DNA from 2 places in the Psychromicrobium lacuslunae genome. Region 1 is predicted to be linked to the other one. Evidence: riboswitches for the same ligand, from Rfam matches in the RefSeq annotation. Region 1 holds a riboswitch; the other holds the start of a gene.
The links. A riboswitch is a leader RNA that binds a small molecule or an ion and turns the genes downstream of it on or off. The one in region 1 is predicted to bind cyclic di-AMP.

Region 1 (15,305 bases):
CAATCATCGAGGTTAAGTAGATCCGAGGCATCGGCAAGCCGTGCTGCTGGCTCGCCGTTAGCGATGCAGGCGCTGCTCACAATGACAATATTGCGGTGCCCGAGCTTGTAGAGATGACGGCCAAGGCTACGGCCAGCCGCGCGTTCATCGATGGCCACCCAGCTACTCTCCGGATCGTCAGAGATATCTTCGCCGACAAAGCGGATTCCTCGCGCCCTGATCCGTTTGAGTGCTTCGTGTTCCGGCCGCAAGCAGAAGGCAGTTGCGGCGTCGATCGCTGCGTTATTGAGCGGCAGTGAGCCGCCCTGCTCGCCGATTACCGGCATCAGCAGCACACCGGTGCCCTTCTTTTCGCAGGCAGCAGTGAGGCCGGAGAGCATCAGCACCGCGTAAGGATCGGAGAAGGCATAGGAGAGACGTTCGGTAAGCAGTACTCCAACTGTGTCTGCTCTGCCGCTGCGCAACGCTCGGGCAGCAGCGTCTGGGCCGGAGTAGCCAATCTCTTCGGCTGTTTTCAGAATCTTGGTCCGTAGTTCGGCGGAAAGCTGCTCTGGCTTGTTGTAGGCGTTGGAGACCGTGGAGACGCTGACCCCGACCCTCTCAGCTAGAGTTTTCAGATTTGCCATTGCTGAAGAACTTCCTCTGTATCGTTCTAGAAAAACGTTATACTAGAACGATACAGAGGATTCGGTAAAACGCCAATAGTCAGTTCCCGAGGTTAGTCTCAAGATTCAGCAAAGCTCGTTTGGCGTCCTCGCCGCCAATATAACCGCCAAAGGAACCATCTGCTCGAACTACCCGATGGCACGGTACGATCAGCGGCAACGGATTCCGAGCGCAAGCGGTGCCCACGGCGCGAACGGCTCGAGGACTGCCGGCGGCAACCGCCACTTGGGCGTAGCTCTCGGTCTGGCCATAGCCGATCTGCGGTAGATGGGCTAGCACCTGCCGCTGAAAGCCCCTGACTAACTGAAAATCCAATGGCACATCGAAGGTTCGCCGACGGCCCTCGAAATACTGCTCCAGCTCCCGGGTGGCTAGTTCAAGTCGCCTCGAGGTCTGCAGGATTTTCGGACTGACTTGTTCGGCTAAGGACTGTAGCACCTGTTCGTGGTTTTCCCGTTGGTAGGCCACTCTGAGCAAGCCGCGGGGAGTAGCCGCCAACAGCAGCGAGCCGAGCGGGCTGTCGATGGTTCGATAGGCGATATCGAGTTCGTCTTCCTGATCGGCAGCGGCGGCAAGCCTGGCGCGCAGACGATCAAGAGTGGCGCTCTCGGAGTGAATGAGGGGCTGCAGAATAGGTTCAGTCATGGTCCGTTGCTTTCGGATTGATGATTTCGCGTAGCTTCTTAACGCCATCGGAGGCAGCCCGGCGCGCAGCCTCGGTAGAGCAGCCAAGAATTCGAGCTACTTCTTGATAGGGGAGCTCGGCCAGGAAGTGATAGGCGACCGCGCTACGTTGTTTGGCTGGCAACTGGGCCACGGCGGCGAGCAGTTCTGGTTCTCCGGACCCAGGGATGCCCAGCGCCGAGGGGTGCTCAGCAATTGCTGAGCTGGCGACGGGCTGGCGGGCCTGACGGCGAGTCAGATCAATGGCCTTGCGATGCGCAATGGTGACCAACCAGGCCTCGATGTTTGCCTCGGCGGGCAACCCGGGGTAAGCCCTCAGTGCCGAAAGGAAGGTTTCCGACCAGGCATCTTCAGCCTCGTTGGCCCCTACTATGGCTCGGCAAACCCGGAGTACAGTGGCGCCGTGCCGCTGCACGAGTTGTTCGAAGGGCAGTTTCTCGGGCATCGGCTAGAAGAGTTTCCCAGCTTTGCTACTTTCGGGTTCTTCTAGTTCCAGCAAGTAGAGCTTGCGGTCAATGCCGCCGGCATAACCTGTCATCTTGCCGTCCTTGCCGACCACCCGATGGCAGGGGATCACAATGCTCAGCGGGTTGGCACCCACCGCAGCCCCCACTGCCTGAGCGAGGTGCCGATCACCGAGTTGCTCAGCGAGCTCTCCGTAGCTTGTTGTGCTGCCGTAGGGCAGCTCACGGAGCAATTGCCAGACCTTTTCTTGAAGTTCCGAACCGTGCGTCGCTATCGGCAGCTCAAAGTCGGTGCGTCGCCCGCTGAAGTAGTCTTCCAGCTGACGTATTGCCTGGGTGAAAATTGGTTGCTTCGGTTCTTCCGTGCCCCACTGCTCTTTCCCGGGCATCGACCGATGGCCCTCGAAGTAGATCCCGGTCAAGGCCTCGGGCGAGCCGAGTAGAGTCAGCTGACCCAGCGGCGAGTCCATCGCGGTGTACATGGCGTTCATTCTCTCAACCTTTCTGAAGTTCTTACTAGGTAGACGTTTGACCCGGTCAAAACGTGAGGTCTAAACTGAATTTTTTTTGAGCCAAGGCAATCGAGTGTGCGGCTCTACATCTTAAAACGCCGTCATAAGGTGTAGAACTGCACACTCGGCTGAAGGCGGAGGGTGGTTCGAGGCGCGGGGAGAGGTCTGGCAGGATATCTGTATGACGATTATTGCGGCAGCCGATGGTTCGGCCCTTGGCAACCCCGGGCCAGCTGGCTGGGCCTGGTATATCGACGATGAGCGTTGGCGGGCCGGCGGATGGCCGCACGGCACCAATAACCAGGGTGAGCTAATGGCCGTGCTGGATCTCTTCCGAGCTACCGCTCACCTGCCGACCGAGAAGCTACGCATCCTCTGCGATAGTCAGTACGTGATCAACTGCGTGACCAAGTGGATGCCCGGTTGGAAGCGCAAGGGCTGGCGTAAGGCCGACGGCAACGCCGTGCTCAATGTCGAGCTGCTCCGTCAGATCGACCAACAGCTAATCGGACGCGATTATGAATTTGAGTGGGTCAAAGGCCATGCCGGGCATCACCTCAATGAAGCGGCCGACCTGCGCGCCCGGGCCGCCGCGACAGCCTATCAAAAGAACACCGAGCCCGAGGCTGGTCCAGGATTTCCAGGGCAGATCGAAGCTACCGTGCAAACCGAGGCGGCGGTCCGGTCGGTGCAGACCTCGGATTCAGCTGAGCGCTCGCGGGCCATGAAAGACACCCTGCAAGCAGCGCCACGCCAGGAATATTCGGAACCCGATTTGTTCTCCAGCTTGGTTGAGGAATTAGGCGATGAGACAGCTCAGGAGCTGCCCGAGAGCGATCCGGTGCGCGCTCTCCAAGAGTGCGATCAAAGCCTTTTTAGTGTCGACCCCAGCGAGGCCGCCGTGCTGCTCGCCGAAGATTTTGAGGAGATCACCGCGACCGGGCGCATTATTAGTCGTGACGCTGTGCTGGCCGATCATGGCAGCCCTAATGCAGCGTCCATGCTCGCGCTCACCCCTTTGAGCGCGAGCGTCGACGCCGAGCTCGCCACCCTGTTCTACCGGGTCAAAACGTCAAGCGGCACCGCGATTCAGACCTCGCTGTGGCGTCGCAGCACCGGTCAGTGGCGTCTGCAATTGCGGCAGACCACGCCGGAACTGGACTGAGTCAGTCGGTTTCGCTCTGGTACGGTAGCCGGACGCTCAAGGTGGCGCCGCCACCAGCGGTTTCCTTCACCAGTACTTTGCCCTGATGGTTTGAAATGATCGCTGAAACGATGGCTAGGCCAAGCCCCGAACCACCGGTGTCACGATTTCGTGAACTCTCGGCCCGGTAGAAGCGTTCAAATATTTGCTGTTTTTCGGCCTCAGCAATGCCGGGGCCGTGATCCCTGATCTCCAAAATTGAGTACTTCTGGCCATCGATCTCGCTCACCCCGACGGCGACTTCAAGCGGACTGCCAGGCGGCGAGTAACGTAAGGCATTGGTGATGAGATTGGCCACCACCTGGCGGATTTTGGCTTCATCGCCCACCGTCGGTGCATTGATTGCCGGGGCTTGGTCAAGCCCGACCACAGTGACTTTACGGTCCGGGGCACTCGCCCTGGCATCTACCGCTGCATCATTACCGAGGATGAGTAGATCGATGGGCTTGACCTCGCGGTCGCGTTGTTCATCGAGCCGGGCCAGCATCAGCAGATCCTCTACCAGAGCGCCCATTCGTTTGGCTTCGCTTTCGATTCGGCCCATTGCGGTGCCGACATCGTCCTTACTGGAGAGTGCGCCGTGTCGGTAGAGCTCCGAAAAACCACGGATGGTCACCAGCGGCGTGCGCAATTCGTGAGAAGCATCAGCGATGAAGCGGCGCATTCGGCGCTCGGATTCGGTGCGCGCGTCAAAGGCGACTTCGATATGCGCCAACATGGTGTTGAGCGATTCGGAGAGCTTGCCGATTTCGGTGGCGGGGTTTTGAATCTGAACGCGCTGCGAAAGATCGCCAGCGGCAATGGTGGCGGCGGTCTTCTCCACTCTCACCAGGGGCTTGAAGGAACGCGTAACAGTCAAATAGGCAACGCTGGTGCCAATCACCACAACGATCAAGCCGACCAGCAGAATCACCATGGCCACCCGGTTCAAGGACTCATCATAGTTGTCGTAGGTAATGGCTATTAGTACGTACCCACGACCCAGATTTGAGCCAGAGTCACCGCGGATTTCTAGTGGCGAGATAATCATCATTCGCCATTTCGTGTCATCGTAGCGCCCCTTGCCCTCAAAGGGTTTCGCATTGATCGCGGCCGCTTCCTCCATGGTGTAGATCTTGTAACTCGGAGTCGGTGCTCCGGGTTCCGATTGGTTGACAATCTGACCTTGGGCGCTCACGATCTGGTAGTAAGTATCCCGATCGGTGATCCTGGTGAAGCCGGTGTTGGCGATATTGGTATAGACCTTGAGCTTGGCGTCCATCTGATCCAAGAAGGCCTTCTGCACCACCGAATAAAGAATCAACCCCATAGTGATCAGCGCTAATGCCAAAAGAGCGCTGATCAGGGTGACGAGTTGAGTGCGCAGCGAGGGACGCCGCCAGAATCGTGGCAAGACTACCGTTTTTCGGAGGTGCGCAGCACATAGCCCACGCCGCGCTTAGTCTGAATCAGCGCGGGTAGCTCGGAATCCGCATCGACCTTGCGGCGCAAATAAGAAATATACGATTCCACGATCGAAGCGTCGCCGTTGAAGTCGTACTCCCAGACATGATCCAAGATCTGTGTCTTGGAGAGCACCCGGTTAGGGTTCAGCATCAGGTAGCGCAGCAGCTTGAATTCGGTGGGGGAGAGTTCAATGGTGTTATTGCCGCGGCGAACCTCATGGGCGTCATCATCCAGCTCCAAATCCTCGACCTGAATGATGGCATCATCGTCATCGCGGGGGCGAGTGCGTCGCAGCACTGCGCGGATCCTAGCGACCACTTCATCGAGGCTAAAGGGTTTGGTGACATAGTCGTCGCCGCCTACCGTGAGCCCGGTGACCTTGTCATCGGTATCGTCGCGAGCCGTCAAGAACAGAACCGGGAAATGCTTCCCGGAGGCGCGTAATCTTCGAGTCACGGTGAAGCCGTCCATATCCGGCAGCATCACGTCAAGCACCGCTAGATCAGGATTGTGTTCCTCAGCGGCGGCAAGGGCTTCCTTGCCATTGCCAGCGGCGACCACGCTAAAGCCAGCGAAGCGGAGCGAGGTCGAGAGCAGCTCACGAATATTCGGCTCATCGTCGACCACCAGCAATTGTGCCTCAGGTTCATTCTTATTCACCTCCCTATAATGCCTGAATTCGCTGGGAGTTTCCTGAATGTGGCATGTTGGTTTTCGTTGTGAAGGCTGTATCTATGCCTCGCCGACGTCTTTAGCGTCCATAATGCGATAGGCATAACCCTGCTCGGCCAAGAAGCGTTGCCGTCGGGCGGCGAACTCTTGATCCATGGTGTCCCTGGCGACCAAGGTATAGAACCTGGCCGAGCGTCCATCGGCTTTGGGGCGCAGCAGGCGGCCCAATCGCTGGGCTTCTTCCTGCCGGGAACCGAAAGATCCGGAGACCTGAATAGCTACCGAAGCCTCGGGCAGGTCAATGGAGAAGTTGGCGACCTTGGACACCACTAAGGTGTGAACTTCGCCTTGCCGGAAGGCATCGAAGAGTCGTTGTCTTTCCTTCACCGGGGTGCTCCCCTTGATCACCGGGGCGTCAATGCGCTCGCCGATCTCATCGAGCTGGTCGATGTACTGACCGATCACCAGCAACTGGTCATCTCGATGGAGTTTGACCAATTGCTCAACCACGTCGGTTTTCGTCTCGCTGGTTGAGCAGAGCCGGTACTTATCTGCATCGTCTGCCATCGCGTAGGCGAGTCGTTCGTCCTTGGGCAGATCCACTCGGACTTCGACGCAGTCCGCCGGGGCAATATAGCCCTGTGCCTCGATATCTTTCCACGGTGCGTCGTAGCGTTTAGGCCCGATCAAGGAGAAGACTTCACCTTCCCTGCCGTCCTCTCGCACCAGGGTGGCGGTCAGGCCAAGCCGGCGTCGAGCCTGCAAGTCGGCTGTCATTCTAAAGATCGGGGCCGGCAGCAGGTGCACTTCGTCATAGACAATCAAGCCCCAGTCGTTGGCGTCCAGCAACTCGAGGTGCGGGTACAAGCCGCCACGTTTCGTGGTCAGCACCTGATAGGTGGCAATAGTGACCGGGCGGACCTCTTTGACCTGTCCGGAGTACTCTCCGATTTCGCCTTCGGTGAGCGAGGTCCGTTTGAGTAGCTCATCCCGCCATTGCCGAGCGGAGAGCGTATTGGTCACCAGGATCAGGGTGGTGGTGCTGCTGGTCGCCATCGCCGCTGCACCGACCAAGGTTTTACCTGCGCCGCAAGGTAGCACCACGACGCCTGAGCCACCCGCCCAGAAATTCTCGGTGGCGAGTCGCTGGTACGGTCGTAACGACCAGCCACCCGGCTCGGTGGATTCGTTTAGCGCAATCAGGTGCGGGGTGCCGTCGACGTAACCGGCCAGGTCCTCGGCTGGCCAGCCGATTTTCAGCAATAACTGCTTGAGCGCGCCACGCTGGGAGGAGTGCACCACTACGGTCATTGGATCGATCCGAGGGCCCAGCAGATCGCCGATCTTCTTGGCTCGGATGACTTCCTCCAACACCGGAAAATCATCAGTTCTCAGCACCAGGCCGTGCACCGGGTCCTTCTCTAAGCGCAGTCGGCCATATCGGCTCATGGTCTCTTCAATATCCAGCAGCAAGGAATGAGGTACCGGGAACCGGGAGAACTTCAGCAGGGTGTCTAGGACCTGTTCGGCATCCAATCCCGCGGCCCGAGCGTTCCACAGACCGAGCGGGGTGAGCCGGTAAGTGTGCACATGCTCAGGTGCCCGTTCCAGTTCAGCAAAGGCGGCAATGGCGTGTCTGGCCTCGGTGGCGTCAGGATGATCGACCTCCAGCAGCACCGTCTTATCGCTTTGCACGATCAGCGGACCGTCTGTCATGTTCTCTCCCTACTGGTGGGTTTCGGGATCAGATCCACATCGACAATTCGATGGATTGAGATCACTCGCTCGCTATCGTGACGAGCGTCGAAGACTCGCACCCGGCCATTGTTGACCGACAGTGGAACAAGTTCTAGCCGCTCGGGATTCCCGGTGCCGTCGACAACTGTGAGTTCGACGGAGCGGTGGGTTCGAATAGCCTCGCGCAGTGTTTCGATGCTCAGCTGAGAACCTACCGCGGAATTGTTGGGAACTCCTGAAGGCTTACTACGCAGTACTGCTAGCTGGGCGTCGAAATCGGTTTCGGTTTCAGCGGCTCGCTCTCGGCCGTCGAGTTCGATCATCGGCGTGGGGCTGCGTCGTCGAGTCGTGGGGTTCCCTGCCGCGAGCTCCCCAAGAGCGGGCGAGTGCCCGAGACTCTTTAAGGCGTTGGCTAATTCAAGGGGGCTGGCGCTGCTACTCACGATCCCCGGCGCTAACTGGCTAAACCGCAGATTGGCGAGGCTTGGCTCATGGAGCAGGGTGGCGATCAGTAGATCATCCGAACTTCGTAGCATGCTGGCGGCCGCATCGATCTGCAGTGTGCCGTGCCTTTGTGCGGTGTCATTGATCAGATATTCCAGGGGCTGCGGAATTGCTGTGCTGCTGTGCGCGGAAAGGAAATCAATGACGGCTTGCGGGCTGCGCCCAGCGTCGAAAGCGCGACGCAAACTGGCCGCCGAGAATCGGTAGGTGGTGGCGGGTCCGTGCCCTTCCCGTTCGGCGATCAGCGAGAGCTCAGTGCTCAGCGCAGGATCCAGGTAGCCAGGGGCGATGCCGGTGAGATCGGCCTGCAACAAAATATTTGTCACCGCCGCCGGGAGTTCTGCCTCGAGGGCTTGCATTGCAGCGGCTGGCTGATCGTCAATGAACAATCTGCCGAAATCGGTGAGCGCTCCATCGCCGAGCAAGCCTAGTAGCTCGGCCTCGGCCATCATGCCAGCGGCAAGTTTGCCCGTTCGGCGCCACAGCCGCGGCCGTTGCCAGCGGGCCTGGGCGAAGAGCAGCGCGGCGTCGACCGTGCTCGGTTGCTGATCGGCGGTCTCAGTCAAGGTCTGCAGGGTATGTAGCAGTAAGGAGCGCAGCCGCGGGGCATCGGCTCTGCGCGCTTCGGCAGCCAGGGTGTTGATGGTTCCTTGGCCGCCGGGCATCGGCTGACCGATTAAACCGGGGGCGCGGTCCAGGCGCCACCAGGCGGCGCTCAGTAGCAGCCATTGCTGAGCGCGCTGAGCTGGCCAGCGGTCGGCTGCTACTAGCCAGGTTGAGGTGTCGGCGTCCAGGAAAATGAGTCCAGCCGCAGCCGCTAGCTCTACTAGCAGTGAGACTCGGGAGAGCTCGATATTGAGCGATTGTCCCAGCGGTCGCAGCGCACGGATGCCGATTCCGCCGCTGCGCAGGGTGGCTAGCGGTTGAGCTGAGATGGCTTCCTGGAGAGCGGTAACCTCCCTTAACAACTCGGCGATGGCGCCGAGCGCGGCATTGTCTCGTCGACTCGCGCTTACCGCTCGTTGCGGCGCAGACTCAGCTCGGAGCGAGAAGCCGGTCAGAATATGCCCGCCGCGCTGAGCAATGCCCGCTTCCCTGGGCAGCTCGACATGCTCAGCGTCTAAGGCAACCAGGATGCCTTCGGCTAAGAGAAACTCCAGAGCCGCATTGGCTGAGCTGCCGCCTGGGTTCTTCGGCATAATCCCGAGTGGCCCTTGGTCGAACTTCGCCAGCACGGCAGTGGTGTGTTCGGGGGCCCGGCTCAGCAACTCGGGCCACCAGTGCGGCTGGTCGAAACGTGCGGCTAAGATCTCAGCCGGTGTTTTCCGTGTGGGCGGTTCCAGCTCAGCAGGAGCTAAGCGCCGGGCGGCTCGCTCGAACCAGTCGGTTGCCACTCGGGCGAGCTCCTGGTAGCTGCGGCCGAGGCCAGCTGGATGCGCGCCGATCACCTGGTAGAGGCTACTCACCGGCAGGAAGCCAGCTCCCAGCCGGTAGATTAGTGCCAGATTATTTAGCTCACGCAGAATCTTCTGCACTCCACTTTTGCTGCTGCCCTCAATCAGCCCGCTGAGCTGCTGGCTGTCAATTGAACCTCCCGAAAGCTGGTCAGCCGCCACCAGTAAAGCCTCGAGAGCCTGCAATTGTGGTTTGGTTAGTCCGTCGAGAGCCCGTTGCACGCTGATTCTGGCACAGCCGCGCGCCGCGAGAGCAGCGAAATCCGGCACCGAGGGCTGCACCAAATCTGGCCGGGCGAGGAAGAGCTCTCGCAGCGCAGCGTCACTGCGACCGGCGAGTTCTTCGCTCAGGGCTCGAATAGAGGACATCCCTCTAAAGTTACCCGAAGCGTTCGGAGCTATAGCTGGCGGCGGCGTCGTACCGCGTGCAGGATGGAAATCGCTAGCAGGATAAAGGCCAGCGGCAGGCTGGTCATCGGCAGCCAATTCAGGCCGGACCAAGTCTGCCCACCACTCAATCTGACCAACACCAAGTACGCCAGGGTGCCGATTCCCAGTACGGCGAGTAGCAGGGCTAGGAAATTGACCAGCCGCCACCAGGGTTCGGCTGAGTTGGGGCGGCTCTGCATCATGGCTTAACGCTAACAGCGTACAAAGCAGCTAATCTATAAAGACAAACTATTGAGTATGAAGAGGTAACAACGTGCCCACCGGCAAGGTGAAGTGGTTCGATAACGACAAAGGTTTTGGTTTCTTGGCGTCCGATGACGGTCAAGAGGTGTTTCTGCATGCCAACGCGCTGCCCGCCGGGGTGAGCGAAGTCAAGGTTGGTACCCGGATGGAGTTCGGCGTCGCCGATGGCAAAAAGGGCGCGCAGGCGTTGAGCGTCCGGATCTTGGACGCTCCGCCATCGGTCGCTAAGGCCGCGCGGAAGTCGGCCGGGGATATGGCAGTGATCGTCGAGGATCTCATCAAGCTGCTTGAACATACCGCGAACGGCCTGCAAAAGGGCAAATATCCAGACAAGGCCAGCGGTTCGAAGGTTGCCGCGGTTTTGCGTGCCGTGGCCAATGACCTCGATGCCTGAGCAAGCCAAGGCAGCGGCTAGCAAACCGGCCCGGCGTCATGGTGTGCCAGTTTGGCGGATCGGTAAGCCCGACACCGTGCTGGCGGCTGCCGTCGAGGTGGCGAGGCAACAGATCCTTTCTATTGCTAAGCCCGAGCAGCTGGGGGCTCACCTAGCGGTGCGTAGCGAAGGTGAGCGGGTAGCCACTCATCTTTTCGAGTGCACTAAACCCGGTTACCAGGGTTGGCAGTGGTTCGCTGTGTTGGCGCGTGCTCCGCGGGCGAAGCTGGTCACGGTCAGCGAGGTCGGTCTGCTGCCTACTGATGACTCGGTTTTGGCACCCGAGTGGTTGCCATGGTCAGAGCGGGTGCGCCCGGAGGACGCCGCAGAATTGGCCGAGGAATTAGTGGAGGAATCGGCTCCTCACAACGAAGCTTCCGAAACAGACGCTGGAGCCGACGCCGATGCTGGCTTGGTCGACGCAGACCAGCCGAGCGACCCAGCCTCAGCGGACACAACCTCAACTGTCCCAGCCTCAACTGTCACGGTGCAGGAGGAGTCGCTGGAAACTGAACAGAAGCTAGTTGCTGAGGGTGAAGTAACTGCTCAGTTGCCACCGAAGCGTCGTCGCGCTAGCCGTGCCAGCTCAGCTGTCGAAGCTGAGACCGAGGCAGCCGCGAGCGAGAAGCCTAAGCGGGCGACCCGCGGCACGGCTAAGAAAAAGGTCAAGGAAACCGAGACGCCCACCGAGTCCTAAGACTCTCAGGGGGGTGCCCTCGCCTCGTGTGCTTCTCGCCGAGTGTCGAGAGCCGACTGTCGAGATCTGGGGCTTAAAACCGGATATTAAGCCCCAGATCTCGCCACTCGTTGGGAGTGGGGGGATGCGACAGCGTTAGCGAGGAGCGACTTAGCTGTTCTCAATCACGAAATCGATGCACCGGGTGAGCGCCGTGACGTCGGACGGTTCGATCGAGACGAAGGTAGCGATACGCAGCTGGTTACGCCCCAGTTTCCGATAAGGCTCGACATCGACAATGCCGTTCGCACGCAATGTCGCAGCGATGGCAGCCGCATCCACCGAGTCGTCGAAATCAATGGTCGCGATCACATTCGAACGGTCAGCCGGATTGCTCACAAAGGGGGTTGCCAGAGCCGAGGCTTCCGCCCAAGCATAGATGCGGGACGCGGAGTCCGCGGTTCGAGCGCTCGCGAACTCCAAGCCGCCCTGCTCATTGAGCCAGCGAACCTGCTCGTTAAGCGTTACCAGGGTGCTCAACGAAGGGGTGTTATAGGTCTGGTTGAGCCGTGAATTATCAATGGCCGTTTGTAGATTCAAAAAGTCCGGAATCCAACGTTCGCTTTGCTCGATTCGAGCCGCTCGCTCCAGCGCGGCGGGGGAGAACAAGCCAAGCCAGAGCCCGCCGTCGGAGGCGAAATTCTTCTGCGGGGCAAAGTAATAAACGTCGGTTTCGGCAATATCCACAGCTAAACCGCCAGCCGCTGAGGTGGCGTCAATGAGGGTGAGTGCGCCCTCATCGCCGGCTACTCGGGCTACTTTGGCGGCTACCCCGGTGGAGGTTTCGTTGTGTGGCCAGGCGTAGACATCAACCCCTGGTTCAGCGACCGGCTGCGGGCAGCTTCCCGGTTCGGAGTTGATGATCGAGGAAGCGTCCAAAAACGGTGCCTTGTTGGTAGCGGCGGCGAATTTCGAGCCGAACTCGCCAAAGCTGAGGTGTTGAGCCTTACGCTCTACCAGGCCGAAGCTTGCCACGTCCCAGAAAGCGGTCGAACCGCCAACGCCCAAGACCACTTCGTAGCCGTCCGGGGCCTGGAAGAAATCAGCGAGCCCGGAACGGATGCTGCCGACCAGATTCTTCACCGGCGACTGTCGGTGCGAGGTGCCTAAAATGGTACGGTCTGCGGCAACCAGGGCAGCCAGCTGAGCAGGCCGAGTCTTTGACGGACCGGCACCGAAACGACCATCTTCGGGCAATAGATCGGCGGGAATGCGCGGGAATGCTGAGGATTCTGTCACGACTGGTCTCCAAAAACTGCAGGCCTGATGGGCCCCGAATAAACGGAGCCAGCTCGGCGTTGGATAGATGGCTGTCTTTATTCTGCCATCTACTGGTCGGCGAGGATTTTCAGGGACTAGTCAGGCAGGCTAAGTTAGAGACAGGTTTTTGAGTGTATGACGTGACGCGAGGGGCGATATTCAGGTGACTGCTGATCTGGTTGATACTACTGAGATGTATCTCAAGGCCATTCTGGAGCTTGAAGAAGAACTGATTGTGCCGTTGCGGGCGCGAATTGCCGAGCGGTTACATCACTCTGGCCCGACGGTCTCGCAGACAATTGCCAGGATGGAGCGCGACGGCCTGGTAGTGGTTTCCGGGGATCGGCACCTTGAGCTAACCCAGTTGGGCCGGGAGCGGGCAACCAGCGTGATGCGTAAGCACCGACTGGCGGAGCGGCTGCTTTCCGATGTGATCAAGCTCGACTGGGCCTATGTGCATGAGGAAGCTTGTCGCTGGGAGCACGTGATGAGTGAGCAGGTTGAGGAGCGCCTCTTCGAGCTGCTAGGTAAGCCAGAGGATTCGCCGTACGGTAACCCGATTCCTGGCCTGGAATCCTTTGGTGGACACAAGGCTCGGGAATTCACCGAGGGCGTAGTCAACATGGTTTCAGCGATGGAGCAATACCAGCCGGAGTCCAAGGTGGTCATCGGCAGGCTATCAGAGCGTATTCAGGTGGATCCTGAACTGCTCGGCCAATTCGAGGAGGCTGGCTTAAAGCCGGGGGTAGAGATCTCCCTTGAGCAGGTGGGCGAGTACATTTCGGTGCGGGTACCGGGTGTTGAAGGGGCCTTGGAGCTGCCGCCGGAAGTCGCGGTTCATGTCTTTGTCGCCATCGATTAGCTATATAACGAACTGTTATAAAGCGTCGAGATGACGTATAGTTGCATCTTGTCGTCGTGATCTTGGCGGCGTCCCAGCCAGCACTGAGCCTTGCCTCTGGCTGCGGACCTTTAGCAATACAGGCAAGGACGGGGGAACCAAAACCGGCTGTCCATCTGGACAGTCTTGGGGTGAAGTTCTTGGTCAAGATGGCTCTGCCATCGCGCCCAGGGACCGGATTGCTCTCTAATCCGAATCCGACAGCTAACCTCGCAAGTGTTGAGAGAGGAAGAAAGTCTCCTTGAGCGAATCAGGACTCCCACGTCACGGTCGGCGTAGCGCTGTGCAACCACTCAATGATGCTGTTCGTCAGCGCAGTGCGCTGCCCGACGCCTCGACGGATATTTCGATGGCTACTCCCGTGCCCCTGCCTTTGCGGCCCCGCGACGCTGCGCGGCGCGCTCGGCAACGAGTCGAGGTTGCACGTCCGGAGCTTTTCGCCGCCCTGCCGGCAGCGCCTGCCGAGCGGGGTCGTCGTCGTGCCGCCGCAGTGGCTACCCAACGGAGTTCGCTGACTTCGCTGACTTCACTGACCTCCCCAAAAGTTCTGCAACGCACCGGCATTGGGCTGGCAGCGGCCTCCTTAGCGCTCGCCGTGCTGATTCCTAGCGCTGGCGCCAGTATCGCTCCGGCATCTTCGACCACGCCGATGGCGCAGAGCGGTTCCGGGCCAGTCAGCGCCGACCCCGGCGTCGAACTGAGCTTCAGTCGGCCGAATTCGACTAGCAGCATGGACCCCGACGGCAAGCTGCACCAGGCCTTGAGCGTCTCAGCTGCGAAAGTGGCTCCCGCAGCCGCTAAGGGTAGTCTTTCCGCGCCCTTGACGAAGCTAGTACCAAGTTCTCCGTTCGGATATCGAGTGAACCCGCTGACCGGCGCGATGGGCGAGTTGCATACCGGTCAAGACTTTGCGATTGCTTGCGGCACAGATGTTTATGCTGCTGCTGGCGGCACTGTGACCTTCGCCGGCTGGCATTCAGGCGGAGGCGGCAACCGGGTGGTTGTCGATCATGGCAATGGCCTGTCCACTAGCTATAACCACAACAGCTCATTGTTGGTCAAGGTGGGGCAGAAAGTGGAGCGCGGTGACAAGGTCGCGCTCAGTGGGACGACCGGTGCCTCAACCGGTTGCCACCTGCATTTCGAAGTGATGATTAACGACAAAACTGTTGACCCAATGGGCTGGCTGTAACAAAACTTCTAGTTTCACAGGTTCTGATTTATCTCCGTTTTTTGCGCGGGATGGCTACTAAAACCCCCGGTCAGCGCAAGACTCGACAGTGGAGTAATTACTAAAAGGTCACAGAGTTGCCGTCCAGATCACTTTTCCGTGATCAGAATGTGACATTCTCGCGAACCTGCTGTAGCGTTGTTCCTGCGCCAAGCTTGATAGGAGTCTGGCGCTCTCGGGGTAGCTAGCCTAACTCTGCCATTACTCTGAGGTCCGTTCGCAACATTCGTCTGGCAGAGACGGGGGAACCACATACGGGCTTCTTAGAAGTCCTTGGGGTGAAGCCGCTGAAGTTCGAGAACTTAGGTTCAGAATCTAAAGCGGCCGGGTGACTCCCATCCGAATCCGACAGCTTACCTCGCAGGCTTTGGGAGAGGTCAAACGTGTCTTCAAAGGCATCTATCGGTCGCCACCGCGCGGCCAAGGTCAGCAACAACCGTCTCGGAAATATCTCTAAAGCGGTATCTTCAAACGCTGGCAGCTTTGGTCGGCAAGCAGCGGTAGTTGCGGTAGCAACTGGTCTAGTGACCAGCATCGGCCTACCGGCACTCGCGGCCAACGCCGACTCCACCGCCGCGCAAGACGCGACTCGGACCACGAGCGATGTCGCACAGACCGTCTCGGCGGCCAAGAATCTCAATCTAAAGTTCGAACAGGCAGCTGCCACCTCCACCGTCGAGGTCAATGAAGTCGCAGCCCAGGCAGAAA
Region 2 (15,305 bases), 760 kb from region 1:
AGCCACTCGTGTGTGACCGACGATCAGGTCCCCCCTCCTCGAAGGTGGTCACACAAAAACGGAGGGCGCCAACCTAAGCTCGGCGCCCTCCGTTGGCGCATAGTCTTCGGGGTGACAGGTTCCTGGCTTAGGCGGCCAGTGATGTGTTGATACCGGTGAGATGGCTGGAAACGCGAGGTTATTGGAAATAGACGTCGTTACGGTAGCCGCAATTGCAGGTGAGTTCCGCATAGTCCCGTCCGGCCCCGCCAGCTCCGAGGGTCATAGGTTTACCGCAGTGGACGAACATGGCACCGTAGAGATCGCGGATGGGTGACCCATCGTTGACCAGCTGACAGCGGAGGTCGAAGGGGAGACGGTGGTGGTAGGCGCTGCCGCAATTCATGCAATCGGCATCGATGACGATTTCGAGGTCATTCTTCTGGTCTAGTTTGTAGCTCTCAATGACCATGACAGCTGTATCCCTGCAGTGTGGACAGATGCAGGGATGTTCATAGCGCGGCTCAGCGGCCGCCGTAGTGAGTGTACTCATTTTGAAAGTCTTCCGGTGGGGCTTGCAACTCGGGTTCCAAACGCCTGCCTGGTACTCGACGAATAAGAGTTTGATCAGCTTTTTGTGATCACTAAAAGTTCTCAGGTTGAGGTGGCGGCACAGGCCGCCACCTCAACCACTGCCGAGTTAGGACTCGATGGCCTGTGCTGACGGCTTGGTAGCGTGACTGATCTCAATGCGCCGCGGCTTGGCCTTCTCGGCAAGCGGGATGATTAGCGATAATACGCCGTTGTCGTACAGCGCGGTGATGTTATCGCGATCAACGCCCTCACCAAGGGCTAATTCGCGCCGGTATTGGCCCGAGAATCGTTCGCTGGCCAGCCAATGAACGCCGTCTTCGGAGCGAGCCGTGCGCTGTGCCGAAATGCTCAGAGTGCCGTTGTCCACTGAGATCTCGATTGATCCCGGGTCGATGCCGGGGAGGTCAGCATCCACAACATAATGGTCGTCGACCTTGTATAAATCCATCGGCATGAAACGTGGGGAGCGACGGCTACCCTCGTCACTGAGAAGAGACCTGGTCATCGCTTCAACATTGCCGAACGGGTCAAAACGGAGCACAGTAATCACCTCCTATACACACCTGCCCACCACCTCGACGGGCAGTATCAACTGTGCAAAATTTAAGTTAGCACTCTCGTTCGAGAGTGCCAAGTTTTTGTCAAAAATTCCCTAGATTTCCGGAACTAATGAGGGTCGAATAATGACGCTCCGTCCGTTTTTCTAGCCCGGGGAGTAGGCCGCGGAGTGCACCAGGAGAATGTATCCGGAGCGCGCCGCATGGTTCGGCCACGGTCGCCTCATCGGAATGAATATTCGGTGTCACCTGGCTCGTTGAACTCAATACTCCCGGATCCAGGCCCGTTGAATGTGTGGCAGTCTGTCAAGAAAACGTGGTTGGAAGATTGTGTTTGGCGCAAAGCAAAAGGCCTCTGTCCCATGTAAATAAAAGGAATCAGAGGCCTTCGCTGTTGGCGGTGACGGTGGGATTTGAACCCACGTTAGGCTCTCACCTAAACAACATTTCGAGTGTTGCACCTTCGGCCGCTCGGACACGTCACCAACCTGAATACTCTACTTCACCAGTGCGCTCTGGCCCAAAACCAGCCCGCCGCACTGTTTAGCAGTCGAGATGGCAGAATGTCGGCATGACGACTAAGCAACGTGCCTGGGCTTGGCATCGACAGGGCCTGGATGGTTCGCAGCTGGGGGCAGCTGCCGCAACGGTGATCGCGAACACCGGCTGGCTGCGGTCGGTGGGTGGTGCGAACCCTTATCTCAGTTTGTTTGCTCGGGCCGGACTGCGTCGAGAACAGGTCGATGCCGAGGTTGCCCGGCTTGCCGTGCATGAGTTACCGGTGGTGCGCGGCTGTACCTATGTGGTGTCCGCCGAGGATTTCAGTTGGGCCCTGCAGCTGGGGCGCGAGGCGGCCGAAGTTCCGGTGCGGGTCTTGACGAAGCTTGGTGTGAGCCGCACCGAAATCGATGAGCTGCTCACGGCGGTCGTTGAGCAGCTTCAGCCCGGTGAAAAGCTTGATCCTCAGCAACTCAAGCAAGTTCTTGGTGCTGCGGTCCGCAGCCTGGGTGAGGAAGGCAAGAAGAAGGGGGCTTCCACCACCTTGCCGGCCGCGCTCGGGATCCTGCAGTCGGAAGGAAGAATTCGGCGGGTTCCACTCAATGGCAGACTGGATCAGCAGCGGTACGCCTATCAATATTGGGGATTGGCGCAGAGTGGTCTCTCTGATCAACAGGCCCGCAGCAAAATCATCGCCAAATATTTGCACTGGACCGGTGGCGCGACCATTAAGCAGAGTCAGTGGTTCACCGCCTTCACGGTGGCGCAGATAAAGACCGCCTTGCTCGAGTTGAAGGCTGAGGAGTCAGGAGGCCTCTGGATGCTGCCGGGCGACCGAGAAAGCTACGAAAGCTTCAAGGTGCCGGATCAGCAGCAGATCCAATTGCTTGCCGGTAGCGACGGTTTAGCGCTGCTCAGGCGCAATGCTCCCGATCTATTGGCGGAGCAGGACCGGGGCAAATCTCTGCTCGGCGAAAAGTCACTTGCACTGGTGGCGGATTTACCGGATCACCCCATTGTTGACCGTGGCCAGATCGTCGGTTTGTGGCAGTATGATCCGGGGCGGGCTGAAATAGTGCCTTGGATTTTCGGTCAGGCCACGACTGCGATCAAGCAGCGGATTGCACAAGTGCAGGACTACATCCGGCAGGATTTGACTGATTTCAGGTCCTTCAGCCTGGATTCGCCGGCTTCCCGGCAGAAACGCATTGATGCATTGCGGGCGGCCCAGTCAGGCTAAGCCAGGCTTAGGCCCCTACTGCGGGCATCTGCAGTCCCAGGCCGGGGAGTAGAAATCCCCACATAGCATCGATCCGCTCATGCAGTTCTGGTAGCGCGTCCAGTGCCGAGGCCACCACGTGGGTCCCGGTGAACGATCCGATCACCACGCTGGCAGCCGAATCAATATCCAGCTCCTTATTGCTGCCGCTTTCTGCTACCGCTCGTTTCAACAAGATCCGGCCCACTTCGATCCAGTCCACGTACGGCTTCACCGCCGGTTCGTTGAAAACATTTATCGATTCGGTGACCAGGCGCAGCCCGGCCCGCATCACTGGCTCGGTGATGAGCGCCTCGCCGAGATCATGTGAGATGCCGATCATGCTCTGTACGCCCGGGTCGGTCGAGTTCACTCTTGCAGTACCCAGGGCGAACGCCAGGTCATGTTGGCGTTTGACGATTTCGTAGGCCAGATCAATTTTTGAATCGAAGTGGAAATACAGTGATCCTTGGGTCACCCCGGCTAGCTTGAGAATGTCCGCCATGGACGCCTCAGCAAAGCTAGACTCTGCGAAAACCTGGGCGGCCGCTGCGATGATCTTTTCTCGAGTTTCGATCGCGCGTTTTTGCATAGCCATAAGAACTTAAGACTCCTCGCAAGTGCTCGTACCCCGTTGAACCGTTCGATCGAACCACGCCGGTCGAACAAGCAGCGCCCCCAGCGCATCCCGATCAGGTGCAATGGCTCCAATGGAGCACCATTAGGCCGTCCTAAATGAGACTTATTCAGTATTCCACTGAGCCCGCTGACAGGACAAACTCTTTTCCACGTGCTTCCTCACCAAAACTGATCGCTTGTGGCCAGATCCGTCCGGTTCCCGTCCTTCTCAACCCTCCTGTACCGGTTTTTTCGCGCCTAGCCTTGAAGTATGAAAGCACTTCTGGTGATAGATGTTCAAGAGTCATTCCGACAGCGGGAGAACTGGGCCGCGATCTCTCAGTCCGACATCGTTGGTCAGGTCACCAAGCTGGTCGACCATGCCCGGCAGGGCGGGGATCAAGTGGTCTGGATTGTCCACCACGAACCGGGCTCGGCAGGGGTTTTCGATCCTGAACTTGGCTTCACCCGACTCATCGACGGCTTAGTGCCGAGGGCAGCGGAACCGCTGTTCAGCAAAACCTCCCATAACGCCTTTAGCACCACTGGGCTGCAACAGTACCTGGTAACACAGGGCATTACCGACTTGCAGATCTGCGGCATCCGAACCGAACAGTGTTGCGAAACTACCGCCCGGGTGGCCAGCGATTTAGGTTATTCGGTGGAGTTCGTGGTTGACGCCACCGCTACGCAGCCGATTGAGCACTGGAATGCGCCAAAAGATCGCCAGCTCCAAGAGGTGTTGGCCGATCCGCTCACTCTTGACGTGGAGAGCATTATTCAACGCACTTGCTACGCGCTATCCGGCAGATTCGCCACCATCCGAACCGTACAAGAGGTGTTGGCTGGCTAGCCGCGCAGCCAGGCCACGCAGACCCTAGACTTCAAGTCATGACTGCAATCGTCATTCCGTTGATGGATACCGTGCATTTGCTGGACTTCGCCGGTCCCGCTCAAGTCTTCGGTGATGCCGCCCGGCTCGGTGCGAAGTTCTCGCTGCATTTCGTCGCCGACGCGGAGCGTCCAGTGAATTCGGCGCAAGGGCTGGCTCTACTGCCGGAAGCTCAGTGGCCGGAGCTTAACACTGATGATGTGATTCTGGTCCCCGGGGGCCGTGCGCTCAGTCTGCGCACGGCCGCTCATCTCGGCGTCGCTTCAACGCAGCGGCTGATCGAGCACCACCAATCTGGTGGGCGAGTAGCCAGCGTCTGCTCGGGTGCACTGTCATTGGGGTTGGCCGGTCTGCTGGATGGGCGTCGTTGCACGACGCACCATCAGCTCCAGACAGAGCTGGCGAAGAGCTTTCCGCGAGCCAAAGTGATCTCGGACGTACTGTACACCGAGGATGACGGCGTGCTGAGCTCAGCGGGGATAGCCAGCGGAATCGACCTTTCACTGCACCTTGTCGCTCAGCAGGAGGGTCCGGCGCTCGCCGCCAGGGTGGCGCGTGGAATGGTGATGTACACCCGTCGTAATGGAAATGCTCCGCAACTAAGCGGCATATTGCGGCACCGGGCGCATCTGGTTGACGTGGTGCATCAGGTGCAGGATCTGCTCGACGAACGATTTCGGGAACGGCTATTACTCGCTGAGATTGCCCAGACCGTGGGGATCAGCCAGCGTAGCCTTAGTCGAGTATTCGGTCAGGTGATAGGCCTTTCACCGCTGCGTTACCAGCAGATGTTGCGGCTTGAGGAGGCGGAGTCCTTGATCCAGCACGGCAGCACCGTGGAGGCGGCAGCGGGCGCTGTCGGTTTTGACGATGCCCGGATGCTGCGTCGACTACGGGCGCGTCGAGCGGTCAGCCAGCTCGGTGGCCGCTAAAGAAATCGGTCAATAGCTCAGCACACTCAGTTTCCCTTACCCCGGCGAAGACTTCTACCCAGTGGTTCAAACGACGTTCCCGCAAAACATCGAAAACCGAGCCGGCCGCGCCTGCCTTGTCATCCCAGGCGCCGAACACCACTCTTGGTAGCCGAGCCAGCACAATGGCCCCCGCGCACATTGCGCAAGGCTCTAGGGTGACCACCAGGGTACAGTTCTCTAACCGCCAGCTGCCCAGCGCCCAAGCTGCGGCACGGATCGCCAGTACCTCGGCATGCGCGGTTGGGTCCTGATCTGCCTCGCGCTGATTGCGGCCGGTGCCGATCACGTGGCCGTTGCCGTCGAGCACCACCGCCCCAATCGGGACATCGGCTGTCTTCAGCGCGGCCTGCGCCTCGGTGAGGGCCAAGCCCATCCAGGAATCGAAAGCGGCACCAGCAGTCATCACACAATGGTAACTTTTAGCTATGCGTGTACTGGTCGTCGATCACCCCCTTGTTGCCCATAAACTCACCGTGTTGCGAGATAAGAACACTCCCTCCCCGGTGTTCCGGCTGCTCACCGAGGAATTGGTGACTCTGCTGGCGTATGAAGCCACCCGTGAAGTGCGGGTCGAGGAGGTCAGCATTGAAACTCCGGTGACCCGTGCCGTGGGCACCGGCTTGGTGAAACCCACCCCGTTGGTGGTGCCGATCCTGCGCGCCGGTTTGGGCATGCTTGAAGGGATGACCAGATTACTGCCCACCGCCGAGGTCGGCTTTCTCGGCATGGCTCGCAATGAGGAGACCTTAGAGGCGATCACCTATGCCGAGCGGCTGCCCGATGATCTCACCGGGCGTCAGGTCTATGTGTTGGATCCAATGCTGGCCACCGGCGGCACCTTGAAGGAAGCCATTAAGTTCCTCTTTGATCGGGGCGCGATGGACATTACCTGTATTTGTTTGCTGGGCGCACCGGAGGGAATTGAAGCGCTCAGGGAGCAGCATGAGGGTGCCAATGTCACCATTGTGCTGGCTTCGGTGGATCAGGGCCTGAATGAAAAGTCCTATATTGTCCCCGGCTTGGGCGATGCTGGTGACCGGCTCTACGGTGTCGTCGGTTAAGCTGCGGTTCGGCGGAGACGCCGACGTCGAAAGCTGCCTGATGCTGTGGCGATCCGCGGTGTTACTGCGGGATGGTGCCGAAGCGGATCAGCTCGGGCTGGAAGCACAGCTACTTCGCTCTCGGGAACAGTTCGAGCGTGTCGATCGGATTTTGCTGCTCGCCACGGATGACCGAGGGCTGGCTGGCTTTGTCTTGGGCTTCCCCGATCCCGGGCAGGGCGGCAGCCATCTGGTGTTGATTGCCACCGACCCTCGGAGTCAAGGGCAAGGAGTAGCTGGCAGTTTGTTGGCCGAGTTTGCCAAGCTCAGACAGAGTCGGGGAGATCATTGGCTGGATCTCAGGGTATTGGTGAACAACTTCGCCGCTCAACGACTCTATGAACGGCTCGGGTGGCTAGCCGTTGGTGAACCCGAACCGCATGAAGTGACCGGCAAACTGTTTCAGTGGTACAAACTCGCGTTGAGCTAGGGGCAGTGCTTCAGGCCGTATTTTGTCAGTAGCGGCCACCGCTGCAGACGATGCTAGTTCTGCCGCAATGCAGCCTGGATGCAGCTCACGTAGATCGTGGCACCTTGCTGGCCCGGATGGATTCCGTCGCTCGCGAAGTCAGTTACTTGCGCTCTGACCTCGTCCCAGCGCGCAATCTTGACCGCGGGGTGTGCGAGTCCAAAATCTTTGATCTTGTCCCGAGCCTGCGGTATCCAGTCACGTGGTCCGCTCGGGGTGATCAGCACTAAGCGGCGCTCCGGGCCAAGTATCCTTTGGGCGTCCTCAAGTACTGTGGGGGAGAAGTCTCCATTGCTGCCCAAGCCAACCAGCAGCACCGGGCGGAGGGCTTTTGACTGTTTGAGCTGCTGCAATAGCGCGGGTAAATCCCACATTTGTCGGCCTACCTGGGCATTAATATCAATACCGGGAAAGCCGCTGAGTAATTGCGGCGCGCTCGCTAACATTACCGAGTCACCAATGGCCAGAATCTCCGTTCCGCTGACCGGTCGCGGCTTAGAGCTGGCAGGGGCAGGGGGCTTGCCGCTGGGGGGAGTAGCTGGCTGGCTACTCGGCGGGGCGGCGGGAAGCTGGGACTGTTGAGCAATGGCCTGCTGTCCCTGGCTGATGCTGGCCTGCAACTCGGTTTGTTGGGGGGAGAGCAGCGTCGCCACGCTGGCGAGGCTGCCGATCATTCCGATCGCGGTCAGGCCGCTGATTAGCTGCCAGCGTCTCTCTGGCCGCTGCCGCCAGACTTCTTGGCAGCGTCGCCACGCCGTTCGATAACCGGAGGCAATGAGCGGTTGTTCCAGGTACTTCCAGCTCAGACTGCTGGCCAGCAGGGTGAGGGGAATTACCACGCTGGCGGTCGCCCACGGCACTGAGCTGCCAATTAATTGATGACAGAGCACGGTGAGTGGCCAGTGCCAGAGGTAGATGCCGTAGCTCCGCTGTGCCAACCAATGCAACGGTGAAATCGACAGTAGCCGGGCACCGAGGCCGCGGTCGGTGCTCAATAACACAATCAACAAGGCGGAGATCAGCGTCACCAGCGGAATTCCGCCGCGAAAGGCCCACCAGGAACGCTCGGAGAGGCTGATCAGCAGGTAACCCAGCGGCAGCAACAGGATGAGCACCGCACTGCTGCGTAGCCACGGAGCCAGTCGGGGGTTGAGCCATTGACCGAGAAATGCTGCCGCGGCACCAAAGAACAAACCGAAGCTATGACTGTCACTGCCGAAATAGCCCCGGTCGCTATGGCCGTTGAGCGCGAAAAACGTGAGCAATCCGGCGGAGAGAAGGCCCATCGAGGCGGTGAGTAAAACTCTCCAACGTCGCCTCGGTAGAGCGGCCAGAGCAATGAAAAGTATTGGCCAGAGCAGGTAAAACTGCTCTTCGACACCGAGTGACCAGAGATGTTGCAGCAGAGGTGGCTCGGCGGTGTCAAAGTAGCCTTGACCGGAGATTGCATACCACCAGTTGCTACTGAAGCTCAGAGCTGAGAGGCTCTGCGGCAGCAGTCTGCTGCCCGCCGCCCCGCCTACCAGAGCAGCCAGCAACAGTGCGACAGGGAGCATGAGCAGCAGCGGAGGCAAGATCCGGCGAGCCCTCTTGAGCCAGAAAACCTTGAGCACCGGTTTGCCGGAGGCACGTCGATTAAGCAGACTGCCGGTGATGAAATAGCCGCTGAGTACAAAGAACAGATCGACGCCGAGATAGCCGCCGGGAATCTGTTGAGGAAACAGATGAAACGCTACGACAGCCGTCACCGCCAGACCGCGTAGGCCGTCAAGGGCGAAGATTCGTCGAGCCGGGACGGCATCGTGGCGGGCGCGGGGCACAGAGGTCGGCGGAAGAGTCACTCCTCCAAAGTGCCGCTACCCGATCACAATGTGATGTGGGCTGTATTTCACTTGTCCGTCAAAAAACTTGCGGGATAGTGAATAGATTCTTACCCGAAAGTCATCGCTCTGTGAAGATAATGTGATGTTGGGCTGGCTAACTGAAGGTTGGCCCAATAATCGGGCGAACTATTGAGGGGTGAGACCGATGAGAAGTCGAAGTCTGCTTTATGTTGCCCTGTGCAGCGCTTTGATGTTGCTCGGAATCACTGCATGTTCGGCGGAGGGAAGCGGTCTGACGGTGGTCAGCTCTGGAGCTGTCGCCACTGTCTCTGCCACCCCGGTTCCGTTCTCCGCTAACTCTTCGGCACCGCCCTCGGTTGATGCCAAATCAACGGAGGCAGTGCGCGGCGCGCTCAGCCAGGAATCGGCGGTCAAGACGTTACCTAAGGACGTTGCCGATGAGGTGCTCAAGTCAATGCGGCGTTGTCCTTATTGCCTAATGCTCACCGGCAGCACGATTATTGACGGCGATACCTATCAGCTGGTCAAAATCATTTCCGGCGCTGACTCGGTGGGTTACGCGGCCTTCGTGCTGCGCTATCAACCCGACGGGAAGGCGACGGTTGTGCTGGCCTTAGCTGGCACCGGGATATCGTTGACAGTCGGTGCGAACGACACCTTGGTGGCACAGGAAGCGATCTATTTGCCTAACGACGCGATGTGTTGCGCCTCAGGTCAGTCGGTGACGATTTACCGGTATCACGGATCTCAATTCATCGCCGGGGAAAAGTTCAGCAAACTGAACGCCAGTACGCAAGGGAGTCAGCACAGTGACTGAAGACCGTTCCGCAGGCCAAGTCGTTCTTGTCGAGGACGATCCGGTCATCCGCGAGGCAACCATTATGGGCCTGCAGCGCTTCGGCTATTCGGTAACTAGTTATGCGGACGGCCTGCAAGCGCTCGACGCCGTCTTGGCGCAGCCACCGGAGGTGCTGCTGCTCGACGTCATGTTGCCCGGGCTCAACGGGGTTTCGATCTGCCGCAAAGTTCGCGAGAAGTTCCTGATCCCGATCATTATGCTCTCGGCGCGAGACGATGCCATTGACGTGGTGCAAGGCTTGGAAGCGGGTGCCGACGATTACGTGGCTAAGCCCTTTGACCTTGAGGTATTGCATGCCCGGATCCAAAGCGTGCAACGACGCCAGGGGCAGCAAGCTAGTTCGGCCGAGGTGCGGCCGCCCAATGCCGTGCAACGAGGCAGTCTGCTAATCGACCTGGACCGGATGCGGGTCAGCCGGGCTGGTGAGCCACTGACCCTGACCAGCACCGAGTTCAAGATCCTGATTGCGCTCGCCACAGAAGAGGGCATTGTGCTCAGCCGATCCAAAATCACTCGGGAGGTCTGGGGCTACGATTGGGCCGGCGACCAACGCTTGGTGGATGTGCACATCCAGCGGTTGCGGGCAAAACTAGGCGAGGGCTTGATCGAGACGGTGCGTGGCTTCGGTTACCGGTTGGTCGAAGAGCCGTGAAACTTCGATGGAAGCTGTTGCTGACCATCGCCGGCACGGTGCTCTTCGCCCTTTTACTGTCAGGTCTGCTGATCCGAGCCTTGGTGAGCAGCAGTGAAAACGACCGGATGCGCAGCAGCATCCTGAACCAACTCAACGATGCCCAGGCGATAATGGTCAGCAGCGGGATCCGGTCCTTGGGCGCGACAATAGACAGTCCCGACCTGCCAGCAGATCTCGCCAGCCAGGCTAAGGCCGGGTACACTGCGATCTACTGGCCTGAAGGAGCCTCGGAGATCTGGGCTGCTAAACCAATCGTTCTGGGCAGCTATCAAGCGGTGATTGCGGTGCGCTCAGATGTTTCAGCGTCCGTGACCATTGTGCAGAATGTCGATCGCGCATTGTGGATTGGCGGTGTCGCCTCGGTATTGGCTGCCAGCGCAATCGCGGTCTTCACTAGCAGCCGATTGTCTCGCCGACTGGTCAGCGGGGCTGCCGCGGCCGAGCGCATCTCCGATGGCCATGCCACTGAGGTATTGGGGGAGATTAGCCAGGGCAAGGACGAGGTAGCTCGCTTTGCTGGTGCCGTCGATCGGATGGCGGCGGAACTGCGACAAAAGGCTGAGGATGAGCAACGTTTTAGCGCCGATCTAGCCCATGAACTGCGAACTCCGCTGACCGGTTTAGTGGCTGCGGCAGCATTATTAGAGGATTCGCGGCCAGCGCAGATGGTTAAGGAGCGCACCGCGCGGCTGCGCAGGCTGGTGGAAGAATTGCTGGAAATCTCGCGTCTGGATGGCGCGCAGCATGAAATTATCCGCGAACCAGCCTCGATTCGAATCCTGCTGGACGACGTCAGTGCTGAGCTCGCCGCAGCAGATTTGGCTCAATCCATCACCGTACTGTTCGCTGCTGATGCCGAGGAGATGATCCTGGATACTGACGAGCGGCGGCTCTCCAGGGTGCTGCTCAATTTGCTCCGGAATGCGGCCGAACATGGCCAGCCGCCGATTCAGCTGACCGTGAGCCGGGACGAATTGGCAATTCGCGACCACGGTTTGGGCTATCCGCAGAGCATTATCGACAACGGTCCTTCGCGGTTTAAAAGCGAAGGTGGTTGGGGGCTCGGCCTGTTAATAGCAATCAGGCAGGCCGAAGTCTTGGGTTACCGGTTGAGCTTTGAGAACGCCACCGACGGCGGCGCTATTGCCACCCTGTCTTGGGCGAAGACTGAAACCCATTAGCAACTCGCTAACGGTTCGGTCTCGGCGCGGGCATTGGCCGGAGATTGCACTAGGCTCTAGTGCTATGGACCAGTTTCAGCCGCCAAACAATGCACCGAACCAGCCTCAGCAACCGCAATACGGCCAGCAACCACAGTATGGACAGCAACAGCCCGGGCAGTTTGGGCAGCAGCCGCCTCAGTATGGTCAACAACAGCCCGGCCAGGCACCGCAATACCCGCAGCAACAGTTCCCCGGCTACCCCGGAAACGGTTCGGCGATCTCGCCAATCGCGCCAGTGGAGAAGCCGCAGACGCTGAAGAATGCCGTCATTTTGATGTACGTGGGAGCCGCCTTGAGCGTGATTGGGGGCATCTTCACGCTATTCCAGGTTAATCAGTTGGTAGATATGGCAATTGCTCAGGCTCAGACCCAAAATTCGGGTCTCAGCGGCAGCACCATCGAGTCGGTCAAGTCGATTACCCAGGCGACAACTTATGCCAGCATGATCTTCGGCCTGATCATCGGCACCGGCTTGTGGATTTGGATGGCCTTGGCGAACGGTGCGGGAAAGTCGTGGGCCCGAGTGGTGGCCACTGTATTCGCGGCTATTTCAATTCTGAGTGGGATCTACTCACTGATCGCAAGCTCCATCAGTAAAACCATTTTCGTCAGTAGCCTGATCATCGGCATTATTACGCTACTGGTCTCGATCACCGCTCTGGTGCTGATCTGGCTCAAGCCGTCCAGCGATTACTACAAATTCAAGAGCCAGAAGGTTCTTTACTGAACCTGAGACGAACGGCTCAGTACCATCCGGTGGCCTGGGAATGTCCCCAGGCGCCGCATGGTGAGCCATAACGCTCCTTGATATAACCCAAGCCCCAGGTGATCTGGGTTTTGTAGTTAGTGCGGTAATCGGAGCCGACGCTGGCCATCTTCTCGGCGGGTAGGGACTGTGCGATGCCATAGGCCAGGCTGGAAGGATTCTCAGCCGTGGTCTGCCAGCTGGATTCCTTGGTCCACAAGGAGCTTAGACAGCTCATCTGATCCGGACCCCAACCGAAGTCGGCCAATTTTGTCGCTGCGAAAGCCTGCGCGGCCTCGGGGTCATTTACTGCCTTGATTTGGTTGATGTCGCTGGAGGCGCTGTCTGCGCCCGGCTTGCCGGTACTGGGTGTTTTGGCAGCGGGCTTGGAGCTCGCGGTGACTCGACTGAAAACTAGTTCAGCGTTGGCAGCTGCAGAGACTGTCTCCATTGCTGATTTCTGTGCCACCGGTGTTGAGGCGGGGGTGTCCGGATTCTGCTGCGAGGCACTCACCGAGGCGACTAAGACGCCAGCGATGGCGATAGCGGCTACCTGCTGCACAGGCAGCTTGGAGCTGGCTTCACGGAGCAGGCTAAGAGAGGACTTTTGCGGGGTGGCGCGACGCCGACCGGTAGATTTCCCCGGAACTGAGCGCGACGTCGGAGTGCTGGGCGCGGCATGCCGCGCCCGATCACGACGTGGCTGATCCATGCTCTGAGCCACTGAACTGCCTCTCTTTTGCCTGCGAGGTGAGCTGTCGGATTCGGCTGAGAAGGCCGGCCCTGCGCTGCAGGACTTCACCCCAAGACCGTGCGAACACGGCCAAAAGTGGTTTCCCCGTCTCTGCCATAAGTTCTGACGTCCCTCTTTGAGTGGCAGAGCTCGGCGTCTCGTAGAGAGGTGCACGGTTACTATCGCGCACCTCTCTACGATACCGGCATTACCTAGATAAGTCACATTTAGATAACGGAAGCCCAGTGCTCGCTATTTACTTAGCAAAGGTAATGACTTATGCTAAGTAAATGGAGTCAGGGAGACGAGCGCCGTTAGCGGTTGAGTTGCGGATGGCAGTGATGCGTACCGCTCGGAGACTGCGTACCGAAGCCACTAGCGAGAGCGTCGGGCCCGGCCAATTCAGCGTGTTGTCGATCCTGAGTAATGGTCAGCAGACGCTCAGGCAGTTGGCAGATAAAGAGCATGTGCAGGCGCCGACAATGACTAGAACGGTCAATGCACTAGAGGAATCCGGCTTAGTCAGCAGACGCTCAGACCCTAGTGATGGGCGACAGGTTTTGGTGGAGCTCACCGAGGCTGGCCGCGAAGTGCTGAGGGATACCCGGCAACGTCGCACCGAATGGTTGGAGCGGCGGCTCGCGGGGTTGAGTCCCGCGGAACGCAAGGTGCTGCGTGAAGCAGCACAAATACTGCAAAGAATGAGTGCGAAATAAGTGTTTAGTGCGCTGAAGGTCTTCAACTATCGGCTCTGGGTCTCTGGGGCCCTGGTTTCCAATATTGGTACCTGGATGCAGCGAGTGGCTCAGGACTGGTTGGTCCTGACGGTGCTAACCAATCAGTCCGGCACCGCGGTGGGCATCACCACCGGTCTGCAATTCTTGCCGATCTTGATCCTCGGCCCATGGGCCGGGCTGCTCGGGGATAGATATTCGAAACGTAAGATCCTCTTGATCACGCAATCGGCGATGGGTTTTTGTGCCTTGCTGCTGGGCCTTTTGGTGGTGACAAATACGGTTCAGCTTTGGCATGTTTATCTGCTGGCGCTGCTCCTCGGTATCGGTAGCGCGATTGACGCTCCATCCCGGCAAGCCTTCGTTTCTGAGGTGGTGGAGGCAGGTGACGTGCCCAACGCGGTTGCGTTGAATGCCACCTCCTTTAACCTGGCTAGACTGGCCGGACCCGGACTTGCCGGGTTGCTGATCGCCTGGATCGGCACCGGCCCAGCTTTCTTGATCAATGCCGCGAGTTTCGCCGCTGTCATTCTCTCGCTTGCCAAGATGCGAGTCGCGGAACTTCACCCAGCGGCTCGAGCCCCCAGGGGCAAGGGGCAGATTCGAGAGGGATTGCGCTATATCCGGCAGCGCCCAGATCTGATGATGATTATGATTCTGGTCAGCCTGGTCGCCACCCTGACGATGAACTTCCAGATCACCAATGCGCTGATGGCCACGTCGGTCTTCAAGCTCGGGCCGGGTGAGTACGGGTTGCTCGGTACCGTCATGGCGGTCGGCACACTCTCCGCTGCGCTGTTGGCAGCCCGACGGCAGGGTGTGCGGATGGCCTACGTGGTTGGTGGTGCGCTGGCGACCGGCGCGTTCACCGTATTGGGGGCCTTCGCACCGAACTACTGGTTGTTCGCCCTCGCACTAATTCCGATCGGGCTCTCGGCAATGACCTTCCTCAACGCTTGCAATACCAGCATTCAGCTCACTACAGACCCGGCGATGCGCGGCAGGGTACTCGCGGTGTATATGGCCTTAATGCAAGGGGGCACCCCGATTGGGGCACCGCTGGTCGGCTGGATTGGCACTCTTTTCGGGCCGCGCTGGTCACTTATCGTTGGCGGGGTGGCGGCGCTAGCCGCCGGCAGCGTGGCGCTGCTGGTCCTGAACAAGCGAAATCACACCACGCTACGCAGCCAACTCAGCTCGGTCTTGCCCCACCGTGCTCGCGCCTAAACCCCGGCCGGCTCAGCTAAAGCTCACTGTCCGCGAGGTAGGTCAACCATGAACTCGGTGTTTCCGGGCTGAGAGTTGAGCGTTATTTTGCCGCCATGCGCCTGCACGATGGCATGCACGATAGACAGTCCCAGGCCGGTGGTGCCGTCGTGCCCGGAACGGGCCACATCGACGCGAGAGAAACGGTCGAAGATATCGGCTTGGAATTCCGCTGGGATGCCCGGGCCGTTGTCTCGGACGCTGAGTCGCACGGTGGCTTGGTCGAGGCTACGCAAACCGGTGGTTACCGTGGTGCCAATATCGGTGT

Region 2: linked by a shared signal. The riboswitch ahead of UM93_RS12605 (aggregation-promoting factor C-terminal-like domain-containing protein) and the one ahead of UM93_RS16345 (M23 family metallopeptidase) in region 1 are both predicted to bind cyclic di-AMP.

Annotation. Positions count from the first base shown of each region.
Region 1 covers NZ_CP011005.1:3,447,695-3,462,999, forward strand. Annotated here, with positions in the region: gene UM93_RS16275 (LacI family DNA-binding transcriptional regulator) at 1-626, opposite strand, end outside; gene UM93_RS16280 (methylated-DNA--[protein]-cysteine S-methyltransferase) at 706-1,311, opposite strand; gene UM93_RS16285 (RNA polymerase sigma factor) at 1,304-1,795, opposite strand; gene UM93_RS16290 (methylated-DNA--[protein]-cysteine S-methyltransferase) at 1,799-2,305, opposite strand; gene UM93_RS16295 (ribonuclease HI family protein) at 2,508-3,491, shown strand; gene UM93_RS16300 (sensor histidine kinase) at 3,493-4,923, opposite strand; gene UM93_RS16305 (response regulator transcription factor) at 4,926-5,636, opposite strand; gene UM93_RS16310 (DNA repair helicase XPB) at 5,709-7,364, opposite strand; gene UM93_RS16315 (helicase-associated domain-containing protein) at 7,361-9,712, opposite strand; gene UM93_RS16320 (hypothetical protein) at 9,742-9,975, opposite strand; gene UM93_RS16325 (cold-shock protein) at 10,047-10,430, shown strand; gene UM93_RS18090 (DUF3027 domain-containing protein) at 10,423-11,166, shown strand; gene serC (phosphoserine transaminase) at 11,317-12,444, opposite strand; gene UM93_RS16340 (metal-dependent transcriptional regulator) at 12,659-13,327, shown strand; cyclic di-AMP (ydaO/yuaA leader) riboswitch at 13,416-13,599, shown strand; gene UM93_RS16345 (M23 family metallopeptidase) at 13,608-14,558, shown strand; cyclic di-AMP (ydaO/yuaA leader) riboswitch at 14,806-14,978, shown strand; gene UM93_RS16350 (C40 family peptidase) at 14,981-15,305, shown strand, end outside.
Region 2 covers NZ_CP011005.1:2,690,284-2,705,588, reverse strand. Annotated here, with positions in the region: gene UM93_RS12685 (hypothetical protein) at 179-532, opposite strand; gene UM93_RS12680 (Hsp20/alpha crystallin family protein) at 680-1,078, opposite strand; tRNA gene UM93_RS12675 (tRNA-Ser) at 1,526-1,615, opposite strand; gene UM93_RS12670 (DNA glycosylase AlkZ-like family protein) at 1,702-2,868, shown strand; gene UM93_RS12665 (ScbR family autoregulator-binding transcription factor) at 2,876-3,484, opposite strand; gene UM93_RS12660 (cysteine hydrolase family protein) at 3,776-4,357, shown strand; gene UM93_RS12655 (GlxA family transcriptional regulator) at 4,396-5,328, shown strand; gene tadA (tRNA adenosine(34) deaminase TadA) at 5,306-5,773, opposite strand; gene upp (uracil phosphoribosyltransferase) at 5,796-6,431, shown strand; gene UM93_RS12640 (GNAT family N-acetyltransferase) at 6,418-6,900, shown strand; gene UM93_RS12635 (acyltransferase family protein) at 6,954-8,780, opposite strand; gene UM93_RS17715 (hypothetical protein) at 8,968-9,600, shown strand; gene UM93_RS12620 (response regulator transcription factor) at 9,593-10,294, shown strand; gene UM93_RS12615 (sensor histidine kinase) at 10,291-11,517, shown strand; gene UM93_RS12610 (hypothetical protein) at 11,582-12,286, shown strand; gene UM93_RS12605 (aggregation-promoting factor C-terminal-like domain-containing protein) at 12,303-13,028, opposite strand; cyclic di-AMP (ydaO/yuaA leader) riboswitch at 13,032-13,175, opposite strand; gene UM93_RS17835 (MarR family winged helix-turn-helix transcriptional regulator) at 13,328-13,753, shown strand; gene UM93_RS12595 (MFS transporter) at 13,754-14,998, shown strand; gene UM93_RS12590 (sensor histidine kinase) at 15,022-15,305, opposite strand, start outside.